One region of the Exiguobacterium sp. KKBO11 genome, then DNA from elsewhere that is predicted to be linked to it. Evidence: riboswitches for the same ligand, from Rfam matches in the RefSeq annotation. Region 1 holds a riboswitch; each other region holds the start of a gene.

Region 1 (10,908 bases):
ACGATGTCTTCAAATTCCAAGCGTTAATCCGACGGACGGAGAGGAAGCCGTTGCACGTTATGTGTACGATGTACTAATTGATCATCACATCTCGACAGAATGGATCGAAGTCTCACCTAAACGGATTTGTCTCGTCGCGACCGTTCCTGCGAGTGAAGAGGTTTCACGCCCTTCCGTACTCGGGCTATCTGGTCATCTCGATACGGTTCCTGTTCAAGGAGACGGCTGGACGAAAGATCCATACGGTGGTGAAATCGAAGACGGACGCATTTATGGTCGTGGGGCTTCGGATATGAAGTCAGGTGTCATGGCGATGGTGCAAGCGCTCATTCAATACAAGGAACGTCAAAACCGTCCGAACACCGTCAAACTTCTGATTACATCCGATGAAGAAAATGGCATGACAGGAGCTCGGCATTTGACGGAACAAGGGCATGCGGATGATTTAGATGCTCTACTGATCACAGAACCGACGAGTGGGATGATCGGTTATGCACAAAAAGGGGTCGTTGGGATTGAAGTAACATGCCGTGGGAAAAGTGCACATAGCTCTGCCCCGCAACTTGGACGTAATGCGATTGATGACGTATATCGCGTCATCCAAGAAGTGAAGTCGGAGCGTTTTTCGATCACGACGAATCATCACTCGGCACTCGGTCCGGTCGTGGCGTCAATCACATCCATAACAGGAGGCGAAGGACCAAACGTCGTTCCGAGTCAGGCTTCGTTTTATATGGACATCCGGACGATTCCGGGATTCGGTCGAGCGGACGTTCTTGCTGCCTTTACGGATATCGAGCGTCGACTTGTTGCAGAAGATCCTGACTTTGATATGAGCGTGATCGTCATCAAGGATATTCCTTCCTGTGAAACCGATGAACAAGCGCCTTTCTTGCAGCAGGTCGCAGATACGATGGAGCAGGTCAGCGGCGTGACACCACGAAAAATCGCGATTCCAGGTGGAACGGATGGTGCGATGTTCAGCCAAGCAAAAAAAGCATTCCCAATCGCGATTGCTTCTTTCCATGATTTCCGTCTCGCGCATCAAGTCGATGAGTCGATTCCGTTATCCGAATATGAACAAACGATTGCGTTTTGCTTCAACTTGATCAACACACCATTACATCAACCTCTTTCATCACACTAAATAAAAGAAGGGACGACATTCGGGTGCAATACCCAAAGTCGTCCCTTCTACTTTTACTGTGTCTAGTTTAGTACACACCAAGCTGTGCCAATGCCTCACTTAAATAACTTTGATCACTGCGAAACTGATGACTCGTTTGTCCGTCAGACCAACTGATGAAGACACGACCAAGCCGGTCATATCGTAAACGGAGACGTATCACGCCCTGCTCAAATACGACTTCTCCCTGTAACGATTCATGAACATGGGCAAAATCACGGATGAACAGATCATATTCGTCGAATGAAACTGAAATGTCGTGTTTACTATCTTGTCCCGTCATCTGAATCGTTAGTTCACCTTGCTTTGGATACACGTGTAAGATGTCCCACGATATACTGTCTTCTTCTCCTCGAAACACGATGCGATGCTTCATTCGATTTCCACCTCTGAGTTACAGGATATTTACTAGCCTTTCTCGAAAGTAACCGATATCTTCTTCATCCGAAAGGAATCTGCTTATGTCTGATACGCCAAAGACAGGTCCTACCGAACAGTCCGTTGATGCCTTTTTGGCACAAGTCGAACCGCCACTACGTCAAGCAGATGGTATCACGTTACGTCAGTTCTTCGAAGATGTCACGGGATACGAAGCCGTCATTTGGGGGTCTTCCTTGATTGGTTTTGGTGCCTATCATTATCGCTATGCCTCCGGTCGCGAGGGCGACAGCTTTTATGTGGGGTTTTCTCCGCGCAAGACGAACCTCGTCCTTTACCTCGCGCTTGGTGAAGACGATGTATCGGAACGACTGCTTGCTAGTCTCGGTACGTATCGACGCGGTAAGTCCTGCCTCTACGTCAAACGACTGACTGACATCGATTTAGACGTTCTTCGGGAAATGATTGAGCACTCGATCCGCACGTTACGAGACATGTACCCTTCTTGATTTCAATCAAAAACAGCCGAAGCAGATTCGCTTCGGCTGTTTTTTGAAATTAATGTCCGCCTTCCGTCCGATCGATATGGCGGATGTGTTTGAGATTGACCCCGATGATGATGACGGATAAGAGGACAAAGCCACTTCCGACATAAAATGGTAGGTTTGCGTTGAAGATTTCAGCCAATTTCCCGGCCATGAATGGCGCGATGGCTGCCCCGAGAAAACGTAGGAAACTGTATGCCGCAGATGCTGTCGAACGTTCGACAGGTGCTGCGTCCATGACAGCTGTCGTGATGAGCGTGTTGTTATTCCCAAGCACGGCTCCCGCCAAGATGACACAGACGATGACGACGGCTGGTGTTTCCGTGAAGATCCCCATTAATAGAAGCAAGATTGCGAATGTGATCAACATCATGACCATCGCTTTGATTGTTCCGAACCATTGTTTCAGTTTCGGAGCCGTTAAGACCGATGTGATCGCAAGCAACATTCCCCAGCCGAGGAAGACGAATCCGAGTCCTTGCGCTGGTAATTTCATGACGAATGGCGCATAGGCCATGATCGTAAAGAACCCCACGTTATAAAGCGCTGCAACGATTCCGAGTGTCAAGAGCGAACGATGCTTCATCGCTTGGAACGGTGCTTTTAACGATAACTTCTGTTTCGGTGCAGCAGATGCTGCTGGTTTTGGCATCAAGAAGAGCAAAACGAGGAACGCGATAACCATGATTGTCGCAACACCCATGAACGGGGCGCGCCATGTGATTGAACCGAGCGTTCCACCTAACAATGGTCCAATCGAAATCCCAAGACCAACGGCTGCTTCATATAAAATGATCGCTTTGGCTGTTCCGCCTGACGATAAGGAAACAATCGCAGCGAGTGCAGTTGCGACGAATAAGGCGTTCCCAAGCCCCCAACCACCGCGTAACGCGACGAGCGTCCAGATGCTGTCTGCTTGTGAAGCAAAACCAGCAACGGTTGCGATGACGGCGATTCCGAGCATCAACGTTCCTTTTTGACCAATCCGTGATGAGATCGCGCCTGTAATCAACATCGCGAATGCCATGACGGCGTTATAACTTGTAAATAAGAGCGTTACTTCACTTTTTGACGCTTCTAAATTCTCGGCAATCGTCGGTAAGACCGGATTGACGAGCCCCATTCCCATGAATGCTGTGATACTGGCGAAAAAGACTGCCCAGACAGCAACTGGTTGATGGAATAATCCATGTTTGCTCTCTGCTAATACCGTTTCCGGCTCAAGCGTCGTTGTTTTTTCAGCAAGTGCCATAGTGTCCCTTCTTTCTATTGGATGTGTTACATGAACTGTTTAAACGAATGGCGGATGACGTCGCCTCGACTAATGATCCCAACAAGCCGTCCTGCTTTAAGGATTGGAAGCTTTTTGATCCGTTTTGCGCCGAGCGTTGCTGCAATCTCTTCCATTTCTGTGTCAGCGTCCGCAGTTACGACTTTCCGGCGTGCCAGTTCCATGACAGGTCGATTCAAGATATGACGAATCCGATCTTCATAATCTTCTTCGTCTCCTTTGATGACATCTACATATAAGAATGTATCGACGATGATGTCCTTGTGTTTTCCGATCGCGCGCATGATATCTCCATCACTGATATACCCGACGACCTCCTGCTCAGCATTGATGACAGGAACGCCGCTAATACCAGATTGAATGAATCGTTCGATGACCGTCCGAATCAGATCTGTATCGTTTACCGTGATGACCTCTTGTTTCATCGACTCATAAGCTTTCATCTGAATTCTCCTTTGTCGTTCGTTTTTCATCTACGAAAGTTGTATGATACAATTAAAAGAACAAAAATGATTGTATAATACAACTACAACTCTGTCAAGCCTCCTGCTTTTCGCATTGACAGCTTATCCACATTGGGTAATCATGAGGGACAGAGAGACTTTTTGAAAGGGGAGATACCCGATGTCTCAACAAGCACTCGAAACCATTGAATTGGAGTTAGCAATCCTGATCCGGCGCTTGACGACAGCGACGGCAGACAATCGCAATTTAGATCGTGCTTCCTACCTCTTACTGCGACAACTAGCGGATTCCGGCAACGTCGGTGTCAAAACACTTGCCCGTGAACTTCAGCTTGATGTCTCGACCGTCAGCCGCCAAGCTGCAGCGCTCGATCAGAAGCAACTTGTGGAAAAAGTAAAAGATCCGACAGATGGTCGTGCCTTCTTCTATCATATTACGGATAAAGGACAAGAAGAGCTCACGATTTACCGGACAGCGCGCCTCGCGAGCATCGAACGTCTCCTGACGGATTGGCCATCGGACGATGCCGAAGATTTTGGACGTCTATTGCAACAATTCAACCGTGCCTTGCGCGAGCGGTAACAAAATCACACCATTTAAAGGAACGGACGCGAAATCAATCGATTTCGCGTCCGTTTTTTCGTCATTCTTCATGATGTATGAGAAACCTGACAAACCAAACGAATTTGTGCGATGTGTTCAGGTGACGTTCGGCAACAACCACCGATCAATCGTGCCCCTGCCTCATACCATGTCTTCGCGACGGTTTGGAACGATGTACACTGATTCGTACCCGACCATGTTTTTGCGACCGGATCATAAACCTCACCGGAGTTCGGATAGACGATGATTGGCACGTCCGTCAACGCCTTGACGTGACGAATAAAGTCGGTCGCGTAAGATGCCGGAAAACAATTTGCACCGATTGCTGCGAGCTGTGGATGTTGTCCAATTGTCTCGATGCACGTCGCAAGTGCCGTTCCTTCACTAATGTGCGTCGCATCTTGAAGCGAAAACGTCAGCCAAGCGGACACTTCCGGATACGCTTCGAGAATCCGGAACAATACGACAGCTTCCTCGAGCGACGGAATCGTCTCAAATGCCAGCAGATCAGCCCCCGCTTCAATCAATGCTTCAATCCGTGGTCTGTGGAAGGCTTCTAGCACATCTGCTGACACTCCATAATGACCGCGATACTCAGAACCATCTGCTAAGTAGGCACCATAAGGACCCACTGATCCTGCGATTAATGCGTCACTCTTTCCGCTACGCGTGCGTGCGTTTTGCGCCAAGGTGACCGTTTGTCGAATCAGCGACTGTGCTTCCTCTGTCGTGATATGACGTTGCTTGAATCCTTCGATACTTGCTTGATAGCTTGAAGTGATGGCAACATCGGCACCTACTTCAAAGTAGTCACGATGGACGTGCTCGATCTGTTCCGGTGCTTCGATTAAGAGACGTGCTGACCAAAGTGGGTCGTTCAGGTCGAATCCCTTCTGTTCAAGTTCGGTTGCAAGGGCACCATCTAAAATGAGAAAGGGAACTTCCTGTAATCGTTGATCAACTGGATTTTTGATTCGGGACATCTTCAACACTCCGTTTCTGAGAAGAATTCGTGAACGCATGAACGATATAACAGATCACGATGAATGGAATACCACAGTACAAGGCGATTCGTTGTGTCGGATCAAATCCGATACCAATCAGAGAAATCAAACAAACGACGAAAGCGGCGATCGGTACGAATGGAAAGAGTGGTGTGCGATAGACCAATTCGTCGACCGTATGCCCTTCGCGGAGAAATTGTTTCCGGAAGCGATACTGAGCAATGCTGATACTCATCCAGACGACGACGACAGCGAGACCGGAAATCGAGACGAGCGCGATATAAACACTTCCTGCTGCATAGATGCTAGACAGCAAGGCAAGTCCTCCGCCAAGCATGCTGAACAATACAGCTCGAAGTGGAACCCCACTTGGCGTCACCTGGGCGAAAAAGCGTGGAATCATGCGTTCGTTCGCAAGCGACCAGAGCATCCGAGAAGCGGCGTAAAGTCCAGAGTTCGCTGCCGACAAGATCGCTGTCAAAATGACGAAGTTCATCACATCTGCCGCATACGGAATTCCGATCCGTTCAAACACGGCGACGAACGGACTTTCGAGCACACCCTTCCCATCCGTTGGCAATAAGACGGCTAATACGATGATCGTACCGACGAAAAAGAGGACGAGTCGCAAAATCGTCGTCCGGATCGCAAGCGGAATCGTCCGTTTCGGATCGACTGCTTCACCCGCTGCGACACCGATTAGTTCCGTTCCCGAGTAAGCAAAGTTCACAGCAAGCATCGTCATGAAGATGACGAAAGCTCCATTCGGAAACAATCCGCCTTCGGTTAACGAAGAAAAGAATGGGGCCGGGCTACCATCTTGTAAGGGAATGAAACCAACGATCGCTCCCGCACCAAGTAAAATGAAAGCAATGATCGTCACGACCTTGATGGCGGAAAACCAAAACTCGACTTCAGCGAACACGCGAACCTTCAAGACGTTGATACCAAGGATCATCGCAGCGAACAAGGCGCTGAACACCCAAACCGGAATCGACGGGAACCAACGTTGCATTAAAATGCCTGCTGCCGTGAATTCTGAACCAAGGGCGACCGTCCACGTCAGCCAGTAGAGCCAGGCCACTGTATAACCGGTGCCGGGTCCAATGTACTTCGTTGCGTACTTATGGAATGATCCGGTTTCCGGCATGTGCACGGCGAGTTCACCGAGACTTAACATGACTAAGTAAACGACGACGGCCCCAATCAAATACGATAAAATCGTTCCGACGCGTCCTGCTTGTTCCAACGTATAACCTGTACTTAAAAATAATCCTGTTCCAATGACACCACCTAACGACAGCATGATCAGATGACGTGATTCCATCTTGCGTCGAAACGCTCCGCTCGTTTTCATGAATCCATTTCCTCCTCGTTCCACCTATTCCAAACAAAAAACGCATCCTCACGGATGCGTCGGTCGACAATTCGGAAATCTTATCGATCGGGTGCAGCACCCGCAGGAATTAGCACAGTATCTTTCGACCTGTTGCTGAGGTTTCATAGGGCCAGTCCCTCCACCTCTCTGGATAAGTATGTAATTGTTCCTAACCCTATCAAGTCTTTTTCAAATTGTCAACACAATTCAGAATACTCCTATCAAAAAAAACATTCCGCATCGTATCGATCCGGAATGTTTGGAGGTTTATTTTTTGGCGAATAAATCCGCTGTTTTCAAGGCTGCACGAACCGCTTTCCGATTCAATGTTCCTTGCTGGTGCTTCATTTTCTTCGTTTGGGCAGCCAATTGCGCTTTGAGCGCCGCAATCTCTTGATCCTTTTGAGCCGTTCCTGTTTGTTTCTGTAATGCTTTGATTTTCTTATCTTTTTCAGCTAATTGTGCTTTTGTTTGTTTTTGCGCATCCGCAATCTTCTTCTCTTGTTCCGGGAAGAACCGTTCAAAACGAGCGACTGCTTCCTCAAGACTTACGCCAGAGATCGGTTGGACTGGTGGGAGCAACTCGGTTTGCGCCATTTGACGGTCAAACGGTACATTCTCAGGATAGTTCGTCTCTTGATAGATATGCTCAAGATTGTTCACGTTCAAGAAGTCAACGAAGTTGTCGAAGTTACGCGCTTGAACACGTGCCGGACTTTGGAAGTCAGCGCTTGCTACGACGTCGGATAATTGTGTATCCGCTGTGATGTCGTTCGCCCAAATGTGCGTCAACTGATGGTAATCCGTCAATTCGCGCATCCGTGCATCTTTTGGAATGAGGATACTCGGCGTACCTGCAAGCGTTGCTGTGATGTTTCCGTGCAAGCGCGCACCAAAACTAAGGTCTGCTTGTCCGATGAAATCGAACCATGTCTGTGCGTTCAAGAAGAAACGAACCCGATCATTCATGTAAGCAGGATCCGACATTTTCACCGGATAGTTCGTCACTGAAAGATCTGCAATCGGGTGCGTCCCTGTATACGTCAACTTCAGTTCCTTCATCCATTGGGGAATGAAGTAATGATTTGGATACTCTTCCATCCCACGTGTAATGAAATCGAGGACGTTTTGTGGAGCTAAACGTGACGAGTTGACCGTAATCATCGACTCAGGTGTGATGTTCGTTTCACGGATGTGCAAATCACGACCGAACGCGTACATCGAAGGACATCCGATAACGCGATGATCGATCCCTTCGCGGAAACCAAGACGTGTTAAGTATTTCGACGTGATCTCCCCGCGAAGACCCAGCATGCTCGAGCGCTCGAGAACGGCACTGACGAACGCTTTGACATCTTCATCGAATGGGAATCCACCATCTAAGTCTGGTTCAAACGGTGCACGTAACCCTACACCGATGACGACGACTGGAATTTTTAATTTTTTGATGAGACGTGTATATTTCCGTAACGTCGGTACGAATTCTTTTCGGAATGCATCCGCTAACGGAATGACATAAAGATCAAAGTTGGCATTGATTTCGTCTGCCCGTTCTTCGTCGTAATAGTAATAGTCAGGTGTAATCGTCGTACCTTCTGTCATCAACGTCCGAAAGATACTGTATTGATAGATAAGATTTCCAACGTTTCCTCCAATGGAATTATGTTTCATCAAATAAGGAGCATCGAACTGTTCGAATGGTGTCATACCTGCACGAATAATAATACGTTTCATAATGGATAAACTTCCCCTCTCGTCTGCTTCATTCGTCCTTGCAAGAAAAAAAATACGGAAAAATATATTATCAGTTTTTTTCAATCTCATTAAGAATAGATGAACTTTATTTCGGAAGTCAACGATTCCTAAGGGAAACAGGTCTTTCGTCATCAAAACGAAACATTTGCACCACACCATCATTTTTCTAAAATAGAAAAATGTGACTATTTAATCGTTTCGAGATACATGCGTAGATTCGCTTCAACTAATTTCAAGGCATGCATCTGATCAGTCGTAGCAGGCTTTAATAATTCACTGAAAAAATGTTCCACTTCGACGGGCTGACCCTTTTCCATGTCCCGTAACATCGATGATTTCATCGTATCTTCCATTGCATGCATCTGCTTCAGCAAGACCGCTTCTACATCGTCATTAAAGACTGCCCCTTGTTTTTCCATCGCCTGTTTCGCTTCCGCCATGACGTCTAGGATCATTTGATGTCCAACAGCTTCTTCCCGAATCGGACCGATTGCTGAGCGAAATAGCGTCGTCACGCCCGCGAATGTCGAAATGAAGAGATACTTTTGCCACATGTCATCCATGATATGCATCGAATACGTCATTGGTGCCTTCGCTTTCGCAAAACACGCTGCGATTTTCTCTAGACGCGCTGTTGGTTTACCGGTTCGTGAACCAAATAGCAGCCGATGCGACGGGCTTGTCTGTACAATGCGCCCTTCTGCATCAAGCGTCGACTCAATAAAGCAAAGACCGCCCAAAACTCGATCTTCTCCAAAGACTTCTGTTAATCGTCGAATGTGCTGCATGCCGTTCAACAAAGGAATGATATACGTCTCGCTCGAAACGAATGGCGCGAGGTCCTGTAGGACGTCATCTAAGTGATAGGCTTTCGTCGAAAGCAAGATGACATCAAATGCACGATCCGGTCGCATGTCTCGTGTTATCAACTGAGGCGTAATCGTCATATCGCCATGAGGACTAGTGATGTGTAGTCCTGTTTTTTGTAGTTGTTCATATCGATTCGAACGGACGAGGAATGTCACCTGCTCCCCTTGCTCAGCAAGACGACCTCCGAAATAGCCTCCAACTGCCCCTGCACCTACAACTAACATGTTCATATGTACTATCTCCTCCTTACCCGTTCTGTGCGTTGCTTACTCCTTCACCCTAACATATTTGGAACCGATTTCCTGATTTCTGCGTGGATCGATCCGTTTTAAGTTAAGCGTTTGCATTTTAGAAAAAAACGTATATACTAACTTGTATACAAGTATACTCACTTTAGAAATCAGGTGATTCCATGTCAGAAATGTTATACCCCTTGAAATGGTTATCAAAAGCCTCCGCCGGAGATCGTGTTGCACACGAGCTACGGATGCGCATCATTTCAGGAAGGATTGAAAGCGGTACCATCTTATCTGAGAACAAATTAGCCTCTGATTTTTCAGTCAGTCGCTCGCCTGTCCGTGATGCATTAAAGGTCCTTGCATCCGAACAATTGATTCGTCTCGAGCGGATGGGAGCAGTCGTCGTCGGTTTGTCCGAGCGCGACATTCAGGAAATCTATGATGTCCGGCTACTCATCGAAACGTTTGTCTTCGAGCGACTCGTCAAAATCGAACGGGCAGAACTCGTCCGGGAACTCAGTAAGATTCTCGAAATGATGAAGGTTGCCATCAAATACAAGGATGCCGATGAATTCTCCTTCCAGGATGTACTGTTTCATGAAACAATCATCCGCTCGATTGATCATGGATATGTCAGCATGATTTGGCAAAATCTCAAACCGGTCATGGAAAGTTTCATCCTCCTATCGATGCGGGTACGATTCGAGGAAGACATCGAAGACTTCGAACGCATCCTCGCGAACCACGCCTTGTACATCGAAGCGATCGAGACAGGCGACCGTGAACGGATGGTTGCTTCCTTACATCAGAACTTTGATGACGTCCAGGAAGTCGAAGATCTCTGGAAAACGCAACAAATGATGTCGAAAGGAGTCGATTCACATGACTGAATACATGTTAGGCGTCGATATCGGAACGACGAGTACGAAAGCGGTCTTATTTACGACAAAAGGAGAGGTCATCGGACAAACGAACGTCGGTTACCCGCTCCATACACCGAATCGCTCGACGGCGGAGCAGGATCCGGAAGAAATTTTTGATGCTGTACTCGAATCGATCCGCTTGATCACGAAACGTCATCCGAGCATGCCACCAAAGTTCGTCGCGTTCAGTAGTGCGATGCACAGCTTGATCGCAATGGACGCACAACATCAACCATTGACTGCCTGCATCACGTGGGCTGACAGCCGGAGT
Region 2 (10,908 bases), on a different contig from region 1:
TCGAAATCGATGACCCGTATCTAAAAGGGGCGCGTTATGAGAAAGAGTCGATGCCGAGTGAACTGACAGAACGCATCGATGCCTATCAAGTGTGTTTTCAAAATGTCTCGTTCGCGAATCTCACCTTTGACCGTGGTTCGTTCGAAGATATCCGTTTTGAGCAATGTGACTTAACGGGATGTCACTTCCAAGAAACTCGTTTTCACCGCGTGTCCTTCGTCGGATGCCGGATGACGGGTGTTCAGTTCGAAGATTGTACGCTGGACCATGTGACGATTCAGGAAGGACTTGCGGATTACGCACAGTTCATTCGCAGTACGGTCCGTCACCAACACTGGAGCGAAACGACGATGAAAGAAGCACAGTTCTTCGAAGTGAAACCGACCCAGTGGAAACTCGAAGCGGTCCGGCTTACGGATAGTCAATGGATTGAAACGCCGTTAAAAGGTCTCGACCTCCGGCAGACGGAGCTCTCTGGTATTACGATCGATCCGCGATTTTTACCAGGTGCTGTCATTACGGAAGAGCAAGCAGTTGCCTTTGCTCGTTTGTTAGGTCTCGTCATCCCATAACAAAAAGAAGTCCTTGTTTCGATGGATATTCGAAACAAGGACTTCTTTTTAATGAAAGTTACTGTTCTTAAAACGACATCGTTTCGCCATCCTCCGGAATCAGGAAATGGGCAGAGAGATGGAAAGCAGTTAAAAAGTCAGCAATCATATCACGTCGCAAAAGACAGTGGTTGACGGACTCGAGGTGCGAGACGATGATCGTCGCTTCCGCCGCCGCTTCGTGTACGGCAAGGAGATCACGCTGTGACATCGTGATCGGCTCTCCGGTCAAGAACTGGGCGGCGCCACTGTTGACGACGATGATATCGGGCGTATGTTGTTCGATCGCATGCGCGACCTCGTCACACCAGATCGTATCACCTGCGATATAAAGTGTCGGTTCGTCCGGATGGGTGAGGACGAGCCCAGACACACGTCCCATCCGTTCGCCGATTTCACCGACACCATGCTGTCCACCTGTTCGATGGACTTGGATATCACCGATCGTTACACCGGAATCGAAGGAAGAAACGTTCGTGAAGCCGGCTTCTCGGATTTGCTGCGCGTCTTCTTCTTGCTGCGCATAGAGTGGCAAATGCTTGGGTAGAAGTTGTTTTGCAGCATCATCGAAATGATCAGCGTGCAGATGCGTGACGAAGATCGCGTCAGGATCGAGCAGTGTGTTGACATCGACCGGTAAGTCGACGAGTGGATTGGCGACGGCATTCGGTGTTTGACCGAAGGGAGGCAAGCTGCCTTTTTCGCCGAGGAACGGATCAATTAGTAAGACTTGATTGGCATACGTGACAACGAGTGTTGCATTACGAATTTGTTGAATATCCATTAGGTTCATCCTCTCTCAATGACTCGGATTGACTATTCCCCGTCTGGCATTCAATGAATCCTATCGCAAGCGTTTCTCCATCGCCATGACGTCGACATATTCACCGTTCAACTGTCCTTGCTCCTTAAACGTTCCGACGATCCGGAACCCGGAGCGGATATAGAGTTTTTGTCCGATTTTATTGAATGGGAAGGTAAAGAGGATCAGCTTATGCATCTGATGATCACGGGCATGTTGTTCAATCGTTTCGAGCAAACGTGTGCCAATCCCTTGTCCACGATGTGTCCGGGTGATATAAACCGAAATCTCACCGACGGATGCGTAGACAGGACGCGGATTATACGGATCGAGGGAAATGAAGCCGAGTACACCTGTGTCATCTTCAGCGACATAACCGGCATATCGATCGGTGCGTTCCGCATACCACTGGGTCATGAAGGATAAGTCCTTTTGGTCGGTCTCAAGCGTTGCGATCCGATCTTCAATGCCTTCGTTATAGATGGCGAGAATCGCTGGTAAGTCGTGTTCCGTTACGGGACGAATATGCATGACGCTCACTTCCTCATCGCTTTTCCTTCATTATATCGGTTACGTGTCAATGTAGTGATATGTTTGTGCGATAAGAAAAGCGCCGATTCCCTTCATATGAAGGAAATCAGCGCTTTTATCGATTTTAAGAGACCGTTGACGTCTCATTCTCGTAAATCGGAACCCAGCCGTCTGTCGTGACGAAGATCCGAACAGCAACTACTTTACGATCGTCTTGAAGCGTAAAGTAGTGGCGTGTATTAACAGGAACGGAAATCAAATCACCAGGATTGAGTTCGATGTTATAGTAGCCGACTTCTTCGTCTTTGATCGCGAAGACGCCATGACCGCTAACGATGAAACGAACTTCATCATCCGTGTGATGATGTTCTTTCTGGAAGTTGACGAGTAACTCATCAAGGTTCGGTGTCGTATCCGAAAGTGAGATGATATCAGCTGTCTGATACCCACGACGTTCTGATACGTCTTTGATTTCTGGAGCAAACGTATCGAGAATCGTTTGTTTGTCTGCATCCGTCAGTGTGAAGTTTTCAACGAGAGGCGCTGGAAGTTTCGAAACGTCCCACTGTTCGTAAAGAACGCCGCGTGACGCAAGGAAGTCAGCGACTTCCGTTTGATCCGTATACCGTGTGTTTGTTTCTTGGAATAAGACTGTTGCCATGAGATGATTCCTCCTTTTAATGAATGGATTGACGGCATGATTGCAACGTCAACGTGTAATTGAATAAAAACTCGAAGGCTTCGAGGTGTTTCTTTGCTTCAAAGGCGGTCGGTGCCCAGACCGTGATCCCGTGATTGCGGATCAGGACGGCACCACTGTCTGCTGTGACATGCGGTGCAAAAGCAGCGGCAAGCGTCGGGATGTCCGCATGATTCGGAATGATCGGTACCGTGACCGTCGCATCCTCTTCCCAGTGTCCGAGTGCCTTGATGATTTCTTGACCGGAAAAGGTGATGCTGCCTTGATCGCCATAGAGTTCCGAAATCACATTGTTCGCAATCGTATGGACATGCAGGGAACAACCGGCGTCCGTTCGATTGAACACTTCGACATGGAGTAATGTCTCGGCGGAAGGACGCCCGGATTGCTCACCGATCAATTGACCGGTCGCATCGACATGAACGAAGTCGTCAGGAGTCGTTTGCCGTTTATCTTTTCCGCTTGCTGTCACAAGGAATTCAACCGGGACACCGGATGTCCGGATGGCGAGATTGCCACTCGTACCAGGGAACCAATCACGCGCCGCAAGCTCTTGTTTGATGGCGCGTAGTTCTTCATACCGTCGCATGAATGTCATGTTGTCACCTCCGCTCGTGTTAAATCATGAACGATATCGTGGAACGTCTCAAACGGTGTATAGGCGATATCATTCTCTTCACACAACGTGATCAGATAATCACGGGCATAGACACGATCCGCTTGTTTTGCGAGTTCGAAGTCCGTCACCGAGTCGCCGATGACGATGATGACGTCACCGTCTTTACGTAGTGTCCGGGCAACGGACGTTTTACAACAGCCGCACCCGTTCGTACAATGGGCATCGCAGGCGTTTGGCCAATCGATATGGACGAATGGACCACTGAAATCAGCGACGTTACAGTAAATCTGTTCTTGGTCGAGGAATGGCGCTAAGATTGGTTCGACGAAAAAGTCCATTCCACCGCTGACGATCGAAAAATCGATGCCTTGACGACGACTGTACTGCAGTAACTCCGAAAATCCGTCGCGAATGACGGCACGCTCCAACAAAAAGTCAAGATAGGCTGTTTTTCCGTCAGACGGCAGAAGTGCGAACATTTGCCCGACACCACTCTGAATCGATAACGTCCGGTCGAGTACACCGTGTTTCAACGGTTCGAAGTCACTCGCTGGCGCAAATGCCTGCATGAGTGCGATGATGTTATCCTGTGTCGTCACCGTCCCGTCGAAGTCACAAAGAATCCGTACGGTCATGACTTGATCCCCCAAGCGTCAAGGGCGATCCGTAATTCTTCATGACGCGATGCTGCCGTCGATAGGGATTCATTTGCGAGTGCCGCATCGAGTGCCTGACGGAAAGCAATGACGCCAGCCGCAGCACCTTGCGGATGACCATGTACGCCGCCACCGGCGTTGATGACGGAATCGATCCCGAAGTCTCGTACGAGTTGAGCGACGAGTCCAGGATGAATACCGGCTGAAGGAACCGGGAAGATCGATTTCGTCTGCCCGAGACGGGTCGCTTCGACCGCGATGCCACGAGCGACATCCTTTGGTAAAGCGACATTGCCATAAGGAGACGGGAATAGCGTCAAGTCTGCTCCAGCAGCACGCGGTAATGTGCCGAGTAAGACAGGGGCTGCGACTCCGTGATTCGGGCTAGCGATCAACGCACCGCTATATGCCGGATGATTGAAGAGCGGAACGTTGATTTCCGGATCACTTGCCAGTTCGCGTAAGACATCGAGTCCGTATGTGAAGGTATTCAGCAAGAAAGCAGTCGCTCCAGCATCAATCAATCGCTTGGCTTGATCCTTGAGCGTAAAGACGGGACCGCTGAGTGTGATCGCATATAACGCACGTTTACCGGTCCGTTGGAAGTGAGCATCGATGACCTCACGTCCGATCCGTGCCCGGTCAATCGTCGGTGTCAACGGATTGTCGTATAGGATCTCATCGTCTTTGACGAGATCAATCCCACCAGCGAGTTGTCCTTCGAGTTGATCACGAAGGAACGATAAATCGCGTCCGATGATTCCTTTGAAGATGCTCATTAATAATGGGCGATCTTCGACACCGATCAAGGAACGGACCCCTTCGATCCCGAATTTCGCACCTGGAAAGTCCGACGTAAATGTATCGGGTAGTAGCAATTCCGTTAATTTGATTTCACCGTCGAGTGAGAGTTTCCCGAAGACGGTCGTCAGAATCGCAGAAAAGTCGCGCGATACGTTATGTTCCGGATAACGAATCGTGATATATCCTTTGCCATCGCGCTCTTCGGTATGTACGACTTCCCCTTTAAACGAGGCGAGTTGTTGTTGTTCGAGATGATTCAGTTCCGTCCAAGAACCGACTGTCAGACCAAGCGCGAGTTGTTCAGCGCGTTGCTCGAGTCGATCACGGGCAGTCAATTGATAAGTAGCAGTGATATAAGCCATGTCTTTCCTCCTTCAACAAAAAAATGGTCTCTCGTCAGCGACAAGAGACCATGAATGATTCGAACGTGGACTCTTATCTGTCAGCTTAGTAGCTGCAAGAATTAGCACCGTGCCAAAAGGTCGGTTGCTGCGACATCGTAGGGCTTGTCCCTCCGTCTGCTCTTGATAAGAATTGGATGAAATTGTGAAATCTAATTGCAATTTTTACATGAGAATCGCCACTTGTCAAACTATTTTTAGAAAATTTATTTTTTTGAAAATACTCTTTCTATAGATGGCATAAAAATGATATCCGTTTCTGCTTGATTTCGATTTGACAGCGAGGAAGTCGATTGCGTAAGATTCAAATCAATATCACACACGACAACTACATACGACTCTTATCGCGAGTTGGCAGAGGGAATTGGCCCGATGACGCCGCAGCAACCGACCACTGGGCACGGTGCTACATCCAACAGACGTTTTGTCTGAGAGATAAGAGGACGCAGTGACTTTTCTGCGCCTCTTTTCGATGACGAAAAGAGGCGCTTTTTCGTGTATCACATAGGGGGAAACTGAGATGACATATAAAGCATTTACAGAACAGGACGCGATTGATCGTGTTCGGACACTAGGACTGATCGGCGATGGAGCCGTCGAAGCAGAAGAGATTGGCGACGGGAACCTCAACCTCGTTTTCCGAATTCGAGAGGGTGAACATCGATTGATTCTAAAACAAGCATTACCATATGCGAAGGTCGTCGGGGAGAGCTGGCCGTTATCGCTCGAACGAGCGTGGATCGAGCAATCCGCACTCCGTGAATTCGCACGGCATGCCGTGCCGTTCGTACCGCGTGTCTTTCATGCTAGTCATGAAGAGGCGTATACGGTCATGGAAGATCTTTCACATCTGACGATCGTTCGAAGCGGTTTACTCGCAGGTGAACAGTATCCGTTGCTTGCGGAACATATCGGTTCTTATCTCGCTCGGACGTTATTCCATACATCGGACTTTGCGCTTGGTCCGGTTGAAAAGAAACGTGTCGCCCGAACGTACTACAATCCAGACTTGTGCGACATCACGGAAAAATTAATCTTCACGGATCCGTTTCATGACGCGGAGACGAACGAGATTGAAGCCGGACTCGAAGAAGAGGTGGCACGTCTATGGGCAGACGATGAGTTAAAACGCGAAGTCGCAAAACTCGAAGCGCTCTTCATCACGAAAGGAGATGCATTGCTGCACGGCGATCTACATACAGGAAGCATCTTCGCCTCGGCGACGGAAACGAAAGTCATCGATCCAGAATTCGCCTTTTATGGTCCATTCGGATTCGATGTCGGACAGTTCATCGCCCACTTATTCTTTGCAGCATACCCCGATTATTCAGCACTTCGTGATGCCCGGATTCGCGACATCGATACGTTCTGGCTGACGTTCGCTTCAACGTTCCGTGCCTTATGGGAACGGGAAGCCGTCGAACCGTTCCAGGCATCAGGACTCGTCGATGATGTACTGAGCACGATCTTGCAGGATGCCCTTGGCTTTGCCGGTTGCGAATTGATTCGGCGGACGATTGGTCTTGCACCGGTCGCTGATTTAGAATCAATCGATTCAACGACGGAACGCTTAGAGCGGAAACGTCACGCTCTTCGTCTAGGAGCGGCGTTAATCAAACGCCGTACAGAATGCCGGACATTCGATGATTTACGAAACTTTGACGTAACGGAGGAACTCAGCCGATGACTACATTCGTTCAAAGTATCCGTTACGAAGATCGTGTCTTGACGATTCTCGATCAGACACGTCTACCGCAAGAAGAGCACTATGAAGTCATTGCTGATCTCGCGCAAGCGGTTGAGGCGATTAAACAACTACGTGTCCGGGGCGCACCTGCGATCAGCTTATTCGGGGGATTCGTACTCGTTCAAGAAGCGTACCGCTTTGAAGCGGCGCTTCCGGTCTACAAGCAAGCCTTGCTTGAGACATCGGCGACGTTACTCGCGACACGACCGACGGCCGTCAACTTGCGAAATGTCCTCGATCAATTGAATCCAATCATTCAAGACGGGACGTCGGTAGAAGAGATTCGCGAACGGTTGGAAAAACGGGCGGTCGCCTTATACGACCAGGATGCGCAGACGTCACGTCAAATCGGGATTCATGCACTGGAATTGTTCCAGTCAGGCGACCGGATCCTAACGATTTGTAATGCTGGATCGATTGCGACCGCTGCTTATGGAACGGCACTTGCGCCGTTCTACATCGCAAAAGAACGCGGCATCGAATTATCCGTTTTTGCGAGTGAGACGCGACCGTTACTGCAGGGAGCACGATTGACGACATGGGAGCTGCAACGTGCCGGCATCGATGTCACGTTAATTACGGACAACATGGTCGCCCATACGCTGAAAGAAAAACAGATCGATGCGATCATCGTCGGTGCCGACCGCATTACACGAAACGGAGATACCGCGAATAAAATCGGGACGTTCCAATTGGCATTGCTCGCGCAAGCTTTTGGTATTCCGTTTTACGTCGCAGCACCGCTCTCGACGTTCGACTTCTCGCTCGTTTCCGGAGACGCGATCGAAATCGAAGAACGTGATCCGCAGGAAGTGACGACTGTCCAAGGTGTCGCGACAGCACCGGAAGGCGTCGCTGTCTTCAACCCGGCGTTTGATGTCACACCACACACATTGATCACGGGCATCATTACCGAACTTGGTGTCATCACGCAACCGAATGAAGAAACGATTGAACAATTAACAGGGCTTCAACCCCTCGGATAAGGAGATATGTCATGAAAAAACTAGCTTACGCCGTCCTAGCACCGGCACTGTTACTAGCGGCTTGTGCGAATGGAGAAGCCACGACGACGAAGGTCGTCAAGGATGTACCAAAAGGGGTTCAATCGGACGTCAAGATCGCCGTCATCCGCAACCTAGCATCGGACGACCATACGAAACAATTCCTTGATGGCGCACGAAGTGAAGGCGAAGCGCTTGGCTTTAAAGTCAGCACGTTCATTTCGGAAGGTAACGACGTCAAGTTCAAGGAGCTGGTCGCGCAAGCGATTCAGCAAGATTATGATGGGCTCATCATCTCGCATGGTAAGGAAGACTACGCCTATGACATGATTAAACCAGCGGTCGACAAAGGGCTGAAGGTCGTGACGTTCGATACGGTCACGAAGAAAAAAGGAACGGCGTTAAAAGGTGTGACGGAAACATTCCAAAACGATCATCAACTCGCGAAGCTATCGCTTGATGAAGTGACGAAGGTGACGGACAAAAAGCCGGTCCGTGTCATCAAACTTTGGTTCGGACCAGGTTTTGCCCCGCTCGATCGTCGTCAGGAAATCTATAAGACGTACGAAGCAGACGGTAAGATCAAAACGCTTGAGACGGTTGGACCGACAAACTTCCAAGATGTCCAAGGGGATATCGCAACGAAGATGAATGCGATTCTCGCGAAATATCCGAAAGGAAGCATTGATGCGGTTTGGGGAGCGTGGGACGAAGTCGCAAAAGGGGCTTACAAATCGCTCAAGGATAATAAACGTCAAGAAATCCCGCTAATCTCGATCGATGTCTCGAATCAGGATATCAACCTGATGCGTGAAAAAGGCAGTAACTGGGTCTCGACGAGTGCGGTGGATCCATTCTTGATTGGACAAACGGACATGCGATTACTGGCTAAGAAAATCGCTGGCGAGAAGACACCGGATAGCTTTGATCTCGACGCGAAACTCGTGGAGCAGAAGGCGTTGAAGCAGGATACGACGATGTACAATCTCGATACGATCATCAAAGGATGGAGTACATCGGACAAATTCAATGAACCGTGGATGGACCGGTTGCGTGACGTCCATAAAAAACAATGACGTCTACCAATCATCACTTGAAGATGACTGGGATTTCACTGGCGTTTCCAGGAGTGCAAGCCTTAAAACAAGTCTCGTTTGAAGTGAAATCCGGTGAAATCCATGCGCTTGTCGGTGCGAATGGTGCCGGTAAGTCGACGTTGATGAAAGTCTTATCCGGAGCGGAAACGGCGGACGAAGGAACGATCCGTCTCGACGGGAAGGAGTTGTCCATCACGTCACCACGTGATGCGAAACAGATTGGAATCGACCTCGTCCAACAAGAGGTCGATGTGGCGCTTGTCCCGTATTTGACGGTCGCTGAGAATATCTGTCTCGATCTGTTGACGGACGGAACGATGACTGGCTTCGTATCCCAACGCCGTTACATACAGCGTGCCAAGGAAGCGTTAGCGACATTACAGGCGGATATTTCCGTCAAGACACGTGTCGAGGAGTTGCGGCTTGCTGAAAAGCAACTCGTACTGATTGCTCGCGCCCTCGTCCAAGAACGCCGTTTTTTGATTTTAGATGAACCAACGGCACCTCTCAGTCAGGCGGAAACAAGCCATCTCTTTTCAGTCGTGCGTCGTTTAGCCGAACGAGGGCTTGGGATCATCTTCATCTCGCATCGTTTACAGGAACTATATGAGATTTGCGACTCCATCTCGGTCATGCGCGACGGTCAACTCATCTCACGATATCTTTTGACAGACATCACGAAGGAAGCTGTCGTTGAGCAAATGCTCGGGCGTCAGCTTACGTCTGTTGCGAAAACGTCACGGGTAAATGCAACGAACGTATTGACCGTCGAGAGTGCTACGAATGCGGACGTCCACGATATCTCCTTGACGGTTCAAGCAGGTGAAGTCGTTGGTATCGCGGGTCTTGTCGGTGCTGGTAAAACGGAATTATGCAAAGCATTGTTCGGTGATCGCCCGTTTCAGGAAGGGGAGGTTCGGATAGGTGGAAAAGCCCATCGCCTTCGCAATCCACAAGCTGCGATTCAAGCGGGAATCGGTCTCGTTCCAGAAGAACGACGAAAAGAAGGAATTCTTGTTGCCGATTCTGTCGCAGAAAATCTAACAGCAGCGGCAGCTCATGATTTCGTCAACCGCTGGGGGCTGATGGATCGTCGCAAAGAAGCAAATCAGGCATCGCAATGGGTCAAGGAGCTGGGCATTAAAGTGGCAGACGTGAAACAGGAAGTAGGTCAACTATCCGGTGGGAATCAACAAAAAGTCGCCATCGGAAAATGGTTACTGACCGATGTTTCTGTACTCGTCTTGGACGAACCGACAAAAGGTGTCGACGTCGGAGCCAAACAAGATATCTATCGTCTGATTGACGGACTCGCGCAACAACAAAAAGGGATCCTTTACGCGACGAGTGAATGGGATGAACTTTTGACCGTCACGGACCGAATCTACGTCATGTTCGATGGACGGATCGTCCATGAAACGAAGACGGCGGACACATCAGAAGAAACCTTGTTGTGGTATGCGACAGGAGGAGGGCAACGATGAATGAGGTAGTATCAAAACAAACGAACCGAGGGAAGGGTTTACGTCCTGTCCTCGGATTCTTGAACGACTGGGGGATCGTCCTCGCGATCCTTGCCCTCGTCCTGTTTTTTGCGACGACGGCTCCAACATTCCTACAAGGGACGAATTTGATTAATATTTTACGAAGTATCTCCATCGTGACGATTATCGCGATCGGCTTGACCGTTTCTTTGACGGTCAATGGATTTGATTTATCGGTCGGGTCGACCGCGACGCTTGCGAGTTCTTTCGTCGTTTCGTTCTTCGTCTGGTACAGTCTACCGCTCGGTGTCTCGATTGGTTTAGCACTTCTCTTATCTCTTAGCGTTGCTCTGGTGAACATCTTACTCATCGTCTGGTTTAAGATTCCGGATTTGTTTGCGACGCTTGCGACGATGTTCATCGTCGAAGGTGTCGCGATGACGTATACCGGT
Region 3 (10,908 bases), on a different contig from region 1:
GACGCCCCGATCAAGCCGACCGTCGCGATCGTTAAGTTCAGGATGAGTGAACCGAGTGCTTCCGGCAGAAGGAAGCGGAAAATCGTTTGAAACGGTGTCGCGCCCATCGCTTCTGCTGCTTCAAGAACGCCTTTATCGACTTCGAGTAAAGAACTCTCAATCAGACGCGCCATGTACGGTGCAGCGTAAAAGACGAGCGGAACGATTGCGGCTTCGGTTCCGATTGATGTCTGAACGATCAAGCGTGTCAATGGGATGATCGCGACGAGTAAGATGATGAACGGAATCGAGCGAAAAATATTGACGATACTGTTGAAGAACGTGAACAGCGGGACATTTTCAAGCAATGCTCCTTTTCGCGTGACGACAAGCAGGATCCCGAGTGGTAAGCCGATCAATGTCGAGAATAAGAGCGAAACGGATACCATCGTCATCGTCTGTAAAAATGCTGTCCAGATATCACTGTAATTAACTAGCATGGGCAAGTACCTCCTCGACCGTCACCTGTGCCTGATCGATGTAGTGTAACGCTCGTTTTACTTCAGCCGGCTCACCGATCAGTTCAACGAGCAGAGTGCCAAACGGTGTCTCCTGCAACTCCGTGATGCTACCGTGCAAGATGTTGACATCGACGTCAAAGCGTTTCGCAACTTGCGATAAGAGCGGCTGCCCGGTGTGATGTCCGAGGAAATGAATCTTATAGATCGGATTCGCATTCCGGGACTCGATCAACTGGCGAATCGATGCTGGAATCTCGTCGTGCATGACGGAGCGGACGAAGTTCTGTGCTGTCTCGGTCTGCGGGTTTGAAAAGACATCAAAGACCGTTCCTGACTCGATCAGTTTCCCAGCTTCGATGACGGCGACGCGGTCGCAAATCTCCCGAATGACGCCCATCTCGTGGGTGATCAAGAGAATCGTGATCCCGTACTCCGCATTGATCCGTTTTAATAACTGGAGAATATGATGTGTCGTTTGGGGATCGAGTGCTGACGTCGCTTCGTCACATAAGAGGACGGAAGGTTGCGTCGCGAGTGCCCGGGCGATACCAACGCGCTGTTTCTGCCCACCCGACAATTGATCCGGATAATGATCCGCCTTGTCCGCGAGATCGACGAATTCGAGTAACTCCGTCACCCGGCGGCGAATTTCGTCTTTCTTGACGCCTGCGAGAACGAGTGGTTTCGCGACATTCGTAAAGACCGTGTTCGCATTCAATAGATTGAAGTGCTGAAAGATCATCCCGATCCGTTGTTTTGCTTGGCGCAATTTTTTCGGAGACAGTTGCGTTAAATCTTCCCCATCAACCGTCACCGTTCCTGACGTCGGTCGTTCTAACAGATTGACGCAGCGGAGCAGTGAACTTTTTCCGGCACCGCTAAAGCCGATGACACCAAAGATTTCGCCTTTTTCGATTGTCAGGTCGACACCGTCAAGCGCTGCGATCGTCTGATCTTTCGTGACGTACGTTTTTTTGACTTGATGAAATGCAATCATTCCGTTTTCCCCCTTCATTCAACAAAAAAGGTCCCTTCTTGAGAAACAAGAAGAGACCTGGATCCGCACAGTGGCAGAATCCACTCCACTCATCTCTCAGACATCTGTCTGATGGAATTGGCACAGTGCTCATAATGAGTCTGTTGCCGAGGTTTCGTAGGGCCAGTCCCTCCACCTCTCTGGATAAGTATTGCGGTATGAAATTCGTATGTGTGTTGTTGCGTTGTTGCTTATGTCGTAAAACTAATTTTTACATTACGGGTCGAAACTTTAAAAGTCAACCAACTTTGCAAAAATAATCCATTTGGCGCATATCGATGGATGAACAAGTTATGAGTTAGCTTACTCAACGGATCATGATTCGTCAAGAAAGATTTGACAAGTCATTTTTGGTCGTGCTACCATCGTTTCAATGATTATTCCGACAATTCCAATATGATATTTATCAAGAGTGAACGAGAGACCTGGCTCTATGACTTCACGGCAACCTGCAATCTGTAAGGTGCTCCGACCAGCAAAGCGCGGCTTTGGATGATACGGTGAAAAACTCGTGGGCGTCCAAGCAGTGACGTCGACGAGTTTTTTTCATGAATGGAGGAAAAATAGTAATGATGAACTATCCTGTATTGACTGGTGCTGAAGCGTTTTATTTTCAAGGTGGACCGATCGGTATTCTAATCTGTCATGGTTTTAATGCCACTCCGCAAAGTGTCCGCGACGTCGGTGAGGCATTCGCTGCTGAAGGTTTTACCGTCTATGCCCCGCGCTTACGCGGACATGGAACGAACGTCCGCGAGTTTGAACAATCGACTGCTCGATGTTGGAAGCAAAGCCTGCAAGACGGCTATGAACGTTTACAAGAAACATGCGATCAAGTCTTCGTCATCGGTCAATCGATGGGTGCGACGCTTGCACTGTCACTCGCCGCTGACGGCATTCCGTTCGCCGGCATCATTACGATCAATGCCGCACTTTCCGTTCCATCCTATGAAGCACTTTCGTTCGAGGACGGTCCAGAGTACTTACCGGAAGGGGCACCGGACATCAAACGGTCTGCTTTCGAAATCATCTATGACCTCGTTCCAAGTCGTTGTGCGTTCGAACTCGTCCGTCTGATGGATGAAACGAAAGGACGCTTAGGATCAATCCTTCTGCCGACATTAATTCTCTACTCGGCGACCGATCACGTCGTCCCGCCGTCGAGCTCGGATTATCTGCATCAGCACATCGGAACGAATGATAAACGAAGCTACTGTTTGCTGAACTCGTACCACGTCGCGACCCTCGATCATGATCAGGATTTGATCGTTCGTGAGACGATCCGCTTTATCGAACGCTCAAGCCGGTTCTCACAGGAAACGGGATAATAAAAAAACAGCTATTCACTTAGAAGCGAATAGCTGCTACATCAAAGGACGACCGCGATCGGTTCGTCTTTTTTTAATTTTCTTGGTGCTGCACCGACTGGAGCGGCTTCGGTTTTCCAGGCACCTCATGGCAATGGCGGCATCGTGGCTCATACGATTCTGAAGCGCCTACTAGGATGATCGGATCATCGTAATTCGCTGGTTTTCCATCAATCAACCGTTGTGTCCGGGAAGCCGGATCCCCACACGAAAGACAGATGGCTTGTAGCTTCGTCACGAATTCTGCGCGCGCCAGTAATTCCGGCATCTTGCCGAATGGCTCTGCCCGGAAATCTTGATCAAGACCTGCACAAATGACGCGTTTTCCGTCTTGTGCGAGTGCTTCGATGACTTGTACGATCTCATCATCAAAGAATTGAACTTCATCGATTCCGACGATTTGTGTTTCTTCTGCTACTGCTGCGTAGAGATCACGACTCGTCGCCATTGGAATCGCCACGACGGAGTTGCCGATATGAGAGACGACATGCTCTTCATGGTACCGGTCGTCGATTGCCGGCTTGAATACTTGAACGGGCAGTTTGCCGTACTGCGCCCGTCTGACACGACGAATCAACTCTTCCGATTTCCCGGAAAACATACTGCCACAAATTACTTCGATCCAGCCGTACTGATTTATTACATGCATCATCGTCCGACACCGTCCTCTAAAAATAGTCACTTTAACGAGTATAGCCCGAAACGGTATCGAGAAAAAGGGTTGACTTCCGGAAATCAAAATTCATTTTTTCTTTACCTAGAATTTTTGTCCTTTCATTCCAACCGTCCCCTATTTCCTGTACACTGAAGAAGAAGACTCTCACGAAAGAAGGTGTCCCCGATTCATCATCTCTTACATGACATCCTGCACCAATATGGTGCCCTTGGTCTCTCCGTCCTTCTCGCAGGTGGTATCGTGGGATTGCCGGTTCCTGATGAGACCCTGCTCGTCCTGTCCGGTTTTTGGATGCATCAAGGCAATCTACCACTCGTCGGTACGATTCTCGCCGCTTACGCCGGCAGTTGTATCGGGATGACGATCAGCTATTTACTCGGATTAAAACTCGGTATGCCACTACTACACCGCGTCGGACCGAAAATGCGTATCGCAGAAAAACATATTCTTTCCGCTGAAGCCGGATTTCGTCGTTACGGAAAATCGGTCCTAATCATCGGTTACTACATACCTGGTCTCCGCCAACTCTCTGCCTTTTTTGCAGGTGTCTCGAAAATGCCGTTTCGCGTGTTTGCGAGTTATGCGTATACAGGTGCGTTGATTTGGATCAGCGTGTTCTTAGGCGCCGGCTACTTTGTCGGTCGTCATCTCTCGTTCCACAAAGTCGTGGACTATATCTTGGCACATCCGGAAGTCATGCCGTATTTAATCGGGATTGCCGGTGGAATCGCCTTCTCCTTCGTCTTGAAGACGTATCTCGCGTATCGTTCACAATTCAGTCTATACAAAAACAGCCTGCTTCCATAATGGAGGCAGGCTGTTTTTTTAAGAACCGGCAAGTGATTACTTGCGGCCGTATTTTTTGTTGAAGCGATCGACACGACCATCTGCCGCGTTGAACTTTTGACGACCTGTGTAGAATGGGTGCGAGTCTGAAGACACATCCACACGGATGAGTGGGTACTCGTTACCATCTTCCCAAGTGATCGTTTCGTTCGAAGAACGAGTAGAACCGCTTAAGAATTTGTACTCAGTCGTTGAATCCATAAATACTACTTTGTTGTAGTTAGGGTGAATTCCTTGTTTCATGGTTGATTTCTCTCCTTCCGCCCTGGTTCATTTGCTGAGCCAGAGTAAGTTACCTTCCTATACTAAACGATTTTTTTGCGCGTCGCAATAGTTATTTTTCCGTCGTCGTTTCCTTCTTGACGGTACGTGGTTTAGCCGGTGCGCGTCGGACCGCCTTCTTCTTTTCCTTCTCGAGTTCGACGAAAAATTCCTCATTATTTTTCGTATCGCGAATCTTCCGTAGGAACGTATCGACGAATTCGTTCGACTCGTTCATCGTCCGGCGAATCGTCCAAAGTGCATCGAGTTGCTCTTTCGGAAGCAAGAGTTCTTCCTTCCGTGTACCGGACTTCCGAATGTCGATCGCTGGGAAGATCCGACGCTCTGACAGCTTACGATCAAGATGCAACTCCATGTTGCCCGTCCCTTTGAATTCCTCATAGATGACGTCATCCATGCGCGATCCTGTCTCAACGAGAGCTGTCGCAAGAATCGTCAAACTACCACCGTGTTCGATGTTTCGCGCTGCCCCAAAGAAGCGTTTTGGTTTATGGAACGCAGCCGGGTCAATCCCCCCTGAGAGCGTCCGACCGCTTTGCGGTACCGTTAAGTTATAGGCCCGTGTTAGACGTGTGATCGAATCCATCAGGATGACGACATCCTTCTTGTGTTCGACGAGTCGCATCGCCCGCTCGAGGACAAGCTCAGAAATCCGGACGTGGTTGTCTGGTGTTTCGTCAAACGTCGAGCTGACAACGTCTGCTCCCGGAACCGAGCGCTCAATATCTGTTACTTCCTCAGGACGCTCATCAATCAAGAGAATGATCAGTTCGACATCCGGATGATTCTCCTGAATCGAGTTTGCGATTTCTTTGAGGAGTGATGTCTTCCCTGCTTTTGGCGGTGCGACGATCAAACCACGTTGACCAAACCCAACCGGTGCGATCATATCCATGACACGCACAGATAGATGGCGTGGTTCTGTCTCAAGTCGCATTAGACGATCCGGATAGATCGGTGTCAGTGCCGGGAAAAATAAACGGTTACGGGCAGTATCTGGTGCTTCACCGTTGACGGCTTCCACGCTAAGTAATCCTTGGAACCGTTCGTTTTCCTTCGGTGGACGGACTTTACCTGTGACGACATCACCATTACGTAGATTAAAGCGTCGGATTTGAGATGCTGCGATATAAATATCTTCAGAGGATTGGGAATAATTGATAGGACGAAGGAAGCCAAAGCCACCATCGTTTTGCATTTGTGGGTTGCCAGGGATGACTTCGAGTACCCCTTCGAGGAAATAAAGACCAGTCGATTCAGCCTGTGCTTTTAAAATCTTGAACATCAACTCGCGTTTACGGGCTTCCCGGTATTGTGGGACATTCTTCGTCTTTGCGATTTCATAGAGTTCTTTTAATGTCAGTTGGCTCAATTGAGCCAGTGTATAGGAACGTTCTGGTTTATCTTTTTTATCAGTTGTTGGCATGTTCTTCACCTATTCTTTATAAATTCAACTGCATTCAGCATACTTCCATACATACATCAGGAGGTATGTAATTTTATTCGTGAACTAAAGGTATCATATTTTTTTGAATTCGTCGTTAACAATCCTCTGCGTTTCTTACTTTGTAATATTCAAGGATATTATTTCAGTTATGTTACAAAAGCATCTGTTTTGTCTTCTAACTGAAAAAACGTTTTCAAGTGTGCTCGTGCTAAGATATTCCTGCAGACAAAATTCTTACACAGTTGTAAGGTAGACTGCTTAATCACACACTTAATGATTTCATCATATAACTTACGGACGCAACACACTACATTTAAACGGAGGAATTCTTAACATGAAACGTTTTCTAGCATCGATCGCGACGGCAGCCTTAGTGGTTTCAGGTTTTACATCAGTGGGTACAGGTAAAGTTGAAGCAGCGACAGTCACGAAAGTCAAGATCACGGACAACGGTCTTCGTGTTCGGACAGCACCTTCTACGAAAGCAAGCATCGTCGGGAAAGTCAACGCTGGTCAAGTCTTTACATACAAAGGCAAATCAGGCAGCTGGACAAAAATCTCATACGGCGGTAAAACACGCTATGTCTACTCACAGTACACAAAGACATACAAATCATCTTCTAGCGCTAAAAAATCAACAAGCTCTTCTTCTAAACGGACGAAAATCCTGAACGAAGCAGCAAAACATAAAGGTACACCTTATGTATGGGGTGGAACAACGACTCGTGGATTCGACTGCTCTGGTTTCACAAGCTACGTGTACAAGAAAGCGGCTGGTAAAACATTGCCACGTACGTCTTCTTCACAATATTCTTCTTCTAAGAAAGTCAGCGTTTCAAAAGTACAACCAGGAGATCTTGTCTTCTTCTCACACGGTAGCGGCATTCAGCACGTTGGGATCGCAACAAGCAAGTCAAGCATGGTCAACTCAGAAACAGGTGGCGTTAAATACTCAAGCTTCAAATCAGGGTACTGGGGTTCACGCCTTGTCGGCGCAGGATCTTACCTATAATTCATCATCTCAAAGCGGTTGAGCATTGGCTCGATCGCTTTTTTTCATCTCATTCATAAGGAGGAAATAGGATGCATGTCTTAATTACAGGTGCTTCAAGAGGTCTCGGTCGTGAATTCGCTTATCTCCATGCTCGTCAAGGGGATCACGTTCTGCTCGTCGGACGTGATGCTACGGCACTCTTCGAAACGAAATTCCATGTCGAGCGACTCGGTGGAACAGCAACCGTCTTCCCTTACGATTTAACGCAGTATACGCATCGATTGGCACTGTTTCGGGCAACGGAACAGATTCCGGTCGATTGCGTCATCAATAACGCTGGAATTGGTGTCTTCGGTTCTTTCCTTGAGACCTCGTTTGAAGACGAGTCTCGAATGATTGCTTTAAACATCGAAGCGTTGACACACGTGACGAAGATCTATGCCTCACGGATGAAAGAACAGGGAATCAAAGGACGTATCGTCCATCTCGCGTCAACGGCTGCATTCGAAGGTGGACCATGGCTGAGTGTCTATTACGCGACAAAAGCCTATGTCCTTCATTTCTCGGAAGGCTTGACGGAAGAGCTCGCAGTAGACGGGATTCAAGTGAGCGTTGTCTGTCCGGGTGCGACACATACCGGATTTGAATCGGCAGCAAATCTTGAACAGTCACGCTTGTTCTTGCGACCTGGTGTCATGGATGCTCCGACGGTTGCGCGTATCGCCTACCGTGGCTATATGAAGGGAAAAACGTTCATCGTGCCTGGCTTCGGGAATGCCTGGTATATCTTTTCGACGCGTTTTCTACCGCGTCGGTACGTCACCCGACAAGCAGGAGAAGTCCAGCGTCCGCGGTAATCGTCAAATAATGATTTATTTATCACTCAACGTTCATATCCTCCCTTTCCTCAGGCGGGAGGTAAGCCGCGACATCTCGCAACTTGTGCGAAATGCCAGGTCTTCCCTTACCCTGACGGAAACGTTAGCACGTTTCCTTTTCCTGTAGGAGTTGAGGATGAACGTCTTGATTCCTAGAAACATATCAAAAAAGAGTTGGCGCTCCGGAGATCATCCGCAACGCCAACTCTTTTTGTGTGGATTCAGACGTCCTGTTTGAGGAGTCGTCCTGTTTTACTTAATGACAAGCTTCGGTTTCTTCTTGAACGAGTGAATACCCTCGACAAAACGAACCGTTCCTGATTTCGCACGCATGACGACAGAGTGTGTCTGACCGCCTTGCGCCGTGAACTGGACACCTTTCATCAACTCGCTGTCCGTGACGCCTGTCGCAGCAAAGATACAGTCATCTCCTGCAACGAGATCATCCATCATGAGGATCTTCGACGGATCTTCGATGCCCATCTTCTTACAACGCTCGATCTCAGCTTCGTCTGCTGGTAACAAGCGTCCTTGGAGTTCACCACCGAGACATTTCAAAGCAACGGCAGCAAGAACGCCTTCCGGTGCACCGCCTGAACCGAGCAAGATATCAATACCTGTATGCGGGAACGCCGTGTTGATCGCACCAGCAACGTCACCGTCACCAATCAAGCGAATCCGTGCCCCTGTTGCCCGAATCCGTTGAATGATTTCTTCATGACGTTCACGATCCAGGATCGAGACGACGACGTCTTCGATTTCTTTGTTCTTCGCCTTCGCGACGGCTGCGATGTTTTCTTCGATCGTCGCATCCAGACTGATATGACCCGCCGCTTCCGGACCAACTGCGATCTTATCCATGTACATGTCCGGTGCATGGAGTAAATCTCCTGCATCCGCGACCGCGAGGACAGCAAGTGCGCCCCATGTTCCTTTTGCGACGATGTTCGTTCCTTCAAGCGGATCGACAGCGACGTCGAGTCGTGGTCCATACCCATTTCCTAGCTTTTCCCCAATGTAAAGCATCGGTGCTTCATCCATCTCGCCTTCCCCGATGACGACGGTTCCTTTCATCGGAATCGTATCGAAGACGTCACGCATTGCGCTTGTTGCCGCATCATCCGCTTCGTTCTTCAATCCTTTTCCCATCCAACGCGCAGAGGCAAGCGCTGCTGCCTCCGTGACGCGTACAAGTTCCATTGATAGACTTCTCTCCATGTGTATGTCCCCTCTCCCTTGTTACAAATCGGTCAAATCGTTTCACGCCATACGAGGGCGCCTAGCTCCTTCAACTTCTGATCAAATCGTTCGTAACTCTGGTCAAGCACTTCTGCGTGGTGCAACGTCGTCTCCCCTGAAGCGAGAAGTCCCGCCAAGACAAGTGCTGCGCCACCGCGTGGGTCCGGTGCCTCGATTTCCGTACCAAGTAAGGTTTCTCCACCACGAATGATGATTGAGGCGTCTTCATGCGTGATTCGAGCGTTCAAGCGTCGTAACTCCTGCACGTGCCGGAAACGTTGCGGGTACAACTTATCGACGACGATACTCGCTCCCTTCGCTTGCAACAACGCTGCCGAGATGACAGGCTGTAAGTCGCTCGGGAATCCACCGTAGTGGAAGACACGAATATCGACCGGCTTCGCCTCCTGAAACGTCGCCGTGACGGAATCATCCGTTGCTTCGATCAACGCACCGTACCGTTCGAGTTTTTGGATGACGCTCTCGAGATGAAGCGGAATGACGTTATCGACGGTGACGCGTCCAAGTGCCGCTCCCATCGTCAAGAACGTTCCTGCCTCCATGCGGTCTGGAATCAAGGTATGCCGGCAACCACTTAGTTGCGATACGCCCTTGATTCGAATCTCGTCCGTTCCTGCCCCTTTGACGCTTGCCCCCATGTTCGTCAACATCGTACTGACGTCGATGACTTCCGGGTCATAGGCAGCGTTTTCGATGACAGTCGTTCCTTCAGCGAAGACAGCGACGAGTAACGCACTGATCGTTGCACCGAATGACGGGAGATCGAGGTAAATCCGGTTGCCGACGAGACGATCGACGCGCATGTAGTGGACGCCTTGCTCGTTACGTACAGAAACACCGAGACGCTCTAGTGCTTTGATGTGTAAATCAATCGGTCGTGGTCCGATGGCATAACCTCCAGGCAGACCGACGACTCCTTGTTTGAATCTGGCTGCCAGAACGCTCATGAGGTAGATCGATCCGCGTAACTTGCGCGTCTCCGCACCAGTCAACGGCATCGATTCGACCCGACTTGGATCAATCGTCACCATATCGCCTTGACGTGTCACGACCGCGCCGAGCGTCTCCAAAATCTCGATCATCGTCGCGACGTCGCCAATCTCCGGCACGCCTTCAAGAACGACCGTCTGATCCGTCAGGAGGGCTGCAGCAAGACACGGGATGGCGCTTTGCTTCGAACCACTGATTGATACGGTTCCTTCTAGGCGTTGTTGCCCTACGATATGCAAAATGTCCACGTTCCATCAACCTTTCTCTTCGCTACGATTATTGCTGCGTTTTTTCCCAGTCCGCGAGGAACTTTTCAATTCCTTGCGTCGTGAGTGGGTGGTGTGTGAGTGACTCGATGACCGAGAATGGGATCGTCGCGATGTCTGCGCCCGCAAGAGCAGCGTTCGTGACGTGAACCGGATTCCGGACCGACGCTGCGATGATTTGTGTCGGAATATCATGTACGACGAAAATTTGAGCAATCGTCTCGACGAGCCCCATTCCATCTTGTCCGATATCATCTAGACGACCGAGGAATGGTGATACGTATGTCGCACCAGCACGGGCTGCGAGTAATGCTTGGTTCGGGTTGAAGATCAATGTGACGTTCGTCGTGATCTTCTCTTTTGAAA

The links. Region 1 has a riboswitch for S-adenosylmethionine ahead of AYO36_RS13705 (amino acid permease). Riboswitches for the same ligand answer to the same signal wherever they lie in the genome.
Positions count from the first base shown of each region.
Region 2: linked by a shared signal. The riboswitch ahead of mtnK (S-methyl-5-thioribose kinase) and the one ahead of AYO36_RS13705 (amino acid permease) in region 1 are both predicted to bind S-adenosylmethionine.
Region 3: linked by a shared signal. The riboswitch ahead of AYO36_RS00655 (alpha/beta hydrolase) and the one ahead of AYO36_RS13705 (amino acid permease) in region 1 are both predicted to bind S-adenosylmethionine.

Region 1 is NZ_LUCU01000044.1:185,099-196,006, forward strand. It holds gene AYO36_RS13670 (M20 family metallopeptidase) at 1-1,147, shown strand, start outside; gene AYO36_RS13675 (WapI family immunity protein) at 1,215-1,562, opposite strand; gene AYO36_RS13680 (DUF1801 domain-containing protein) at 1,648-2,073, shown strand; gene AYO36_RS13685 (MFS transporter) at 2,123-3,361, opposite strand; gene AYO36_RS13690 (CBS domain-containing protein) at 3,388-3,843, opposite strand; gene AYO36_RS13695 (MarR family winged helix-turn-helix transcriptional regulator) at 4,025-4,447, shown strand; gene mmuM (homocysteine S-methyltransferase) at 4,516-5,451, opposite strand; gene AYO36_RS13705 (amino acid permease) at 5,426-6,829, opposite strand; SAM riboswitch class I at 6,907-7,008, opposite strand; gene AYO36_RS13710 (polysaccharide pyruvyl transferase family protein) at 7,118-8,584, opposite strand; gene AYO36_RS13715 (ketopantoate reductase family protein) at 8,791-9,705, opposite strand; gene AYO36_RS13720 (GntR family transcriptional regulator) at 9,888-10,604, shown strand; gene gntK (gluconokinase) at 10,597-10,908, shown strand, end outside.
Region 2 is NZ_LUCU01000033.1:302,903-313,810, forward strand. It holds gene AYO36_RS12560 (pentapeptide repeat-containing protein) at 1-572, shown strand, start outside; gene AYO36_RS12565 (MBL fold metallo-hydrolase) at 640-1,395, opposite strand; gene AYO36_RS12570 (arsinothricin resistance N-acetyltransferase ArsN1 family A) at 1,456-1,944, opposite strand; gene AYO36_RS12575 (1,2-dihydroxy-3-keto-5-methylthiopentene dioxygenase) at 2,069-2,605, opposite strand; gene AYO36_RS12580 (methylthioribulose 1-phosphate dehydratase) at 2,622-3,242, opposite strand; gene AYO36_RS12585 (2-hydroxy-3-keto-5-methylthiopentenyl-1-phosphate phosphatase) at 3,239-3,898, opposite strand; gene AYO36_RS12590 (2,3-diketo-5-methylthiopentyl-1-phosphate enolase) at 3,895-5,085, opposite strand; SAM riboswitch class I at 5,156-5,257, opposite strand; SAM riboswitch class I at 5,463-5,566, shown strand; gene mtnK (S-methyl-5-thioribose kinase) at 5,645-6,811, shown strand; gene mtnA (S-methyl-5-thioribose-1-phosphate isomerase) at 6,808-7,857, shown strand; gene AYO36_RS12605 (sugar ABC transporter substrate-binding protein) at 7,869-8,951, shown strand; gene AYO36_RS12610 (sugar ABC transporter ATP-binding protein) at 8,948-10,456, shown strand; gene AYO36_RS12615 (ABC transporter permease) at 10,453-10,908, shown strand, end outside.
Region 3 is NZ_LUCU01000011.1:62,055-72,962, reverse strand. It holds gene AYO36_RS00665 (methionine ABC transporter permease) at 1-479, opposite strand, end outside; gene AYO36_RS00660 (methionine ABC transporter ATP-binding protein) at 469-1,497, opposite strand; SAM riboswitch class I at 1,584-1,687, opposite strand; SAM riboswitch class I at 1,937-2,038, shown strand; gene AYO36_RS00655 (alpha/beta hydrolase) at 2,106-2,864, shown strand; gene AYO36_RS00650 (thymidine kinase) at 2,938-3,552, opposite strand; gene AYO36_RS00645 (DedA family protein) at 3,736-4,386, shown strand; gene AYO36_RS00640 (type B 50S ribosomal protein L31) at 4,423-4,668, opposite strand; gene rho (transcription termination factor Rho) at 4,760-6,133, opposite strand; gene AYO36_RS00630 (C40 family peptidase) at 6,489-7,166, shown strand; gene AYO36_RS00625 (SDR family NAD(P)-dependent oxidoreductase) at 7,238-8,005, shown strand; gene glpX (class II fructose-bisphosphatase) at 8,279-9,244, opposite strand; gene murA (UDP-N-acetylglucosamine 1-carboxyvinyltransferase) at 9,277-10,524, opposite strand; gene fsa (fructose-6-phosphate aldolase) at 10,553-10,908, opposite strand, start outside.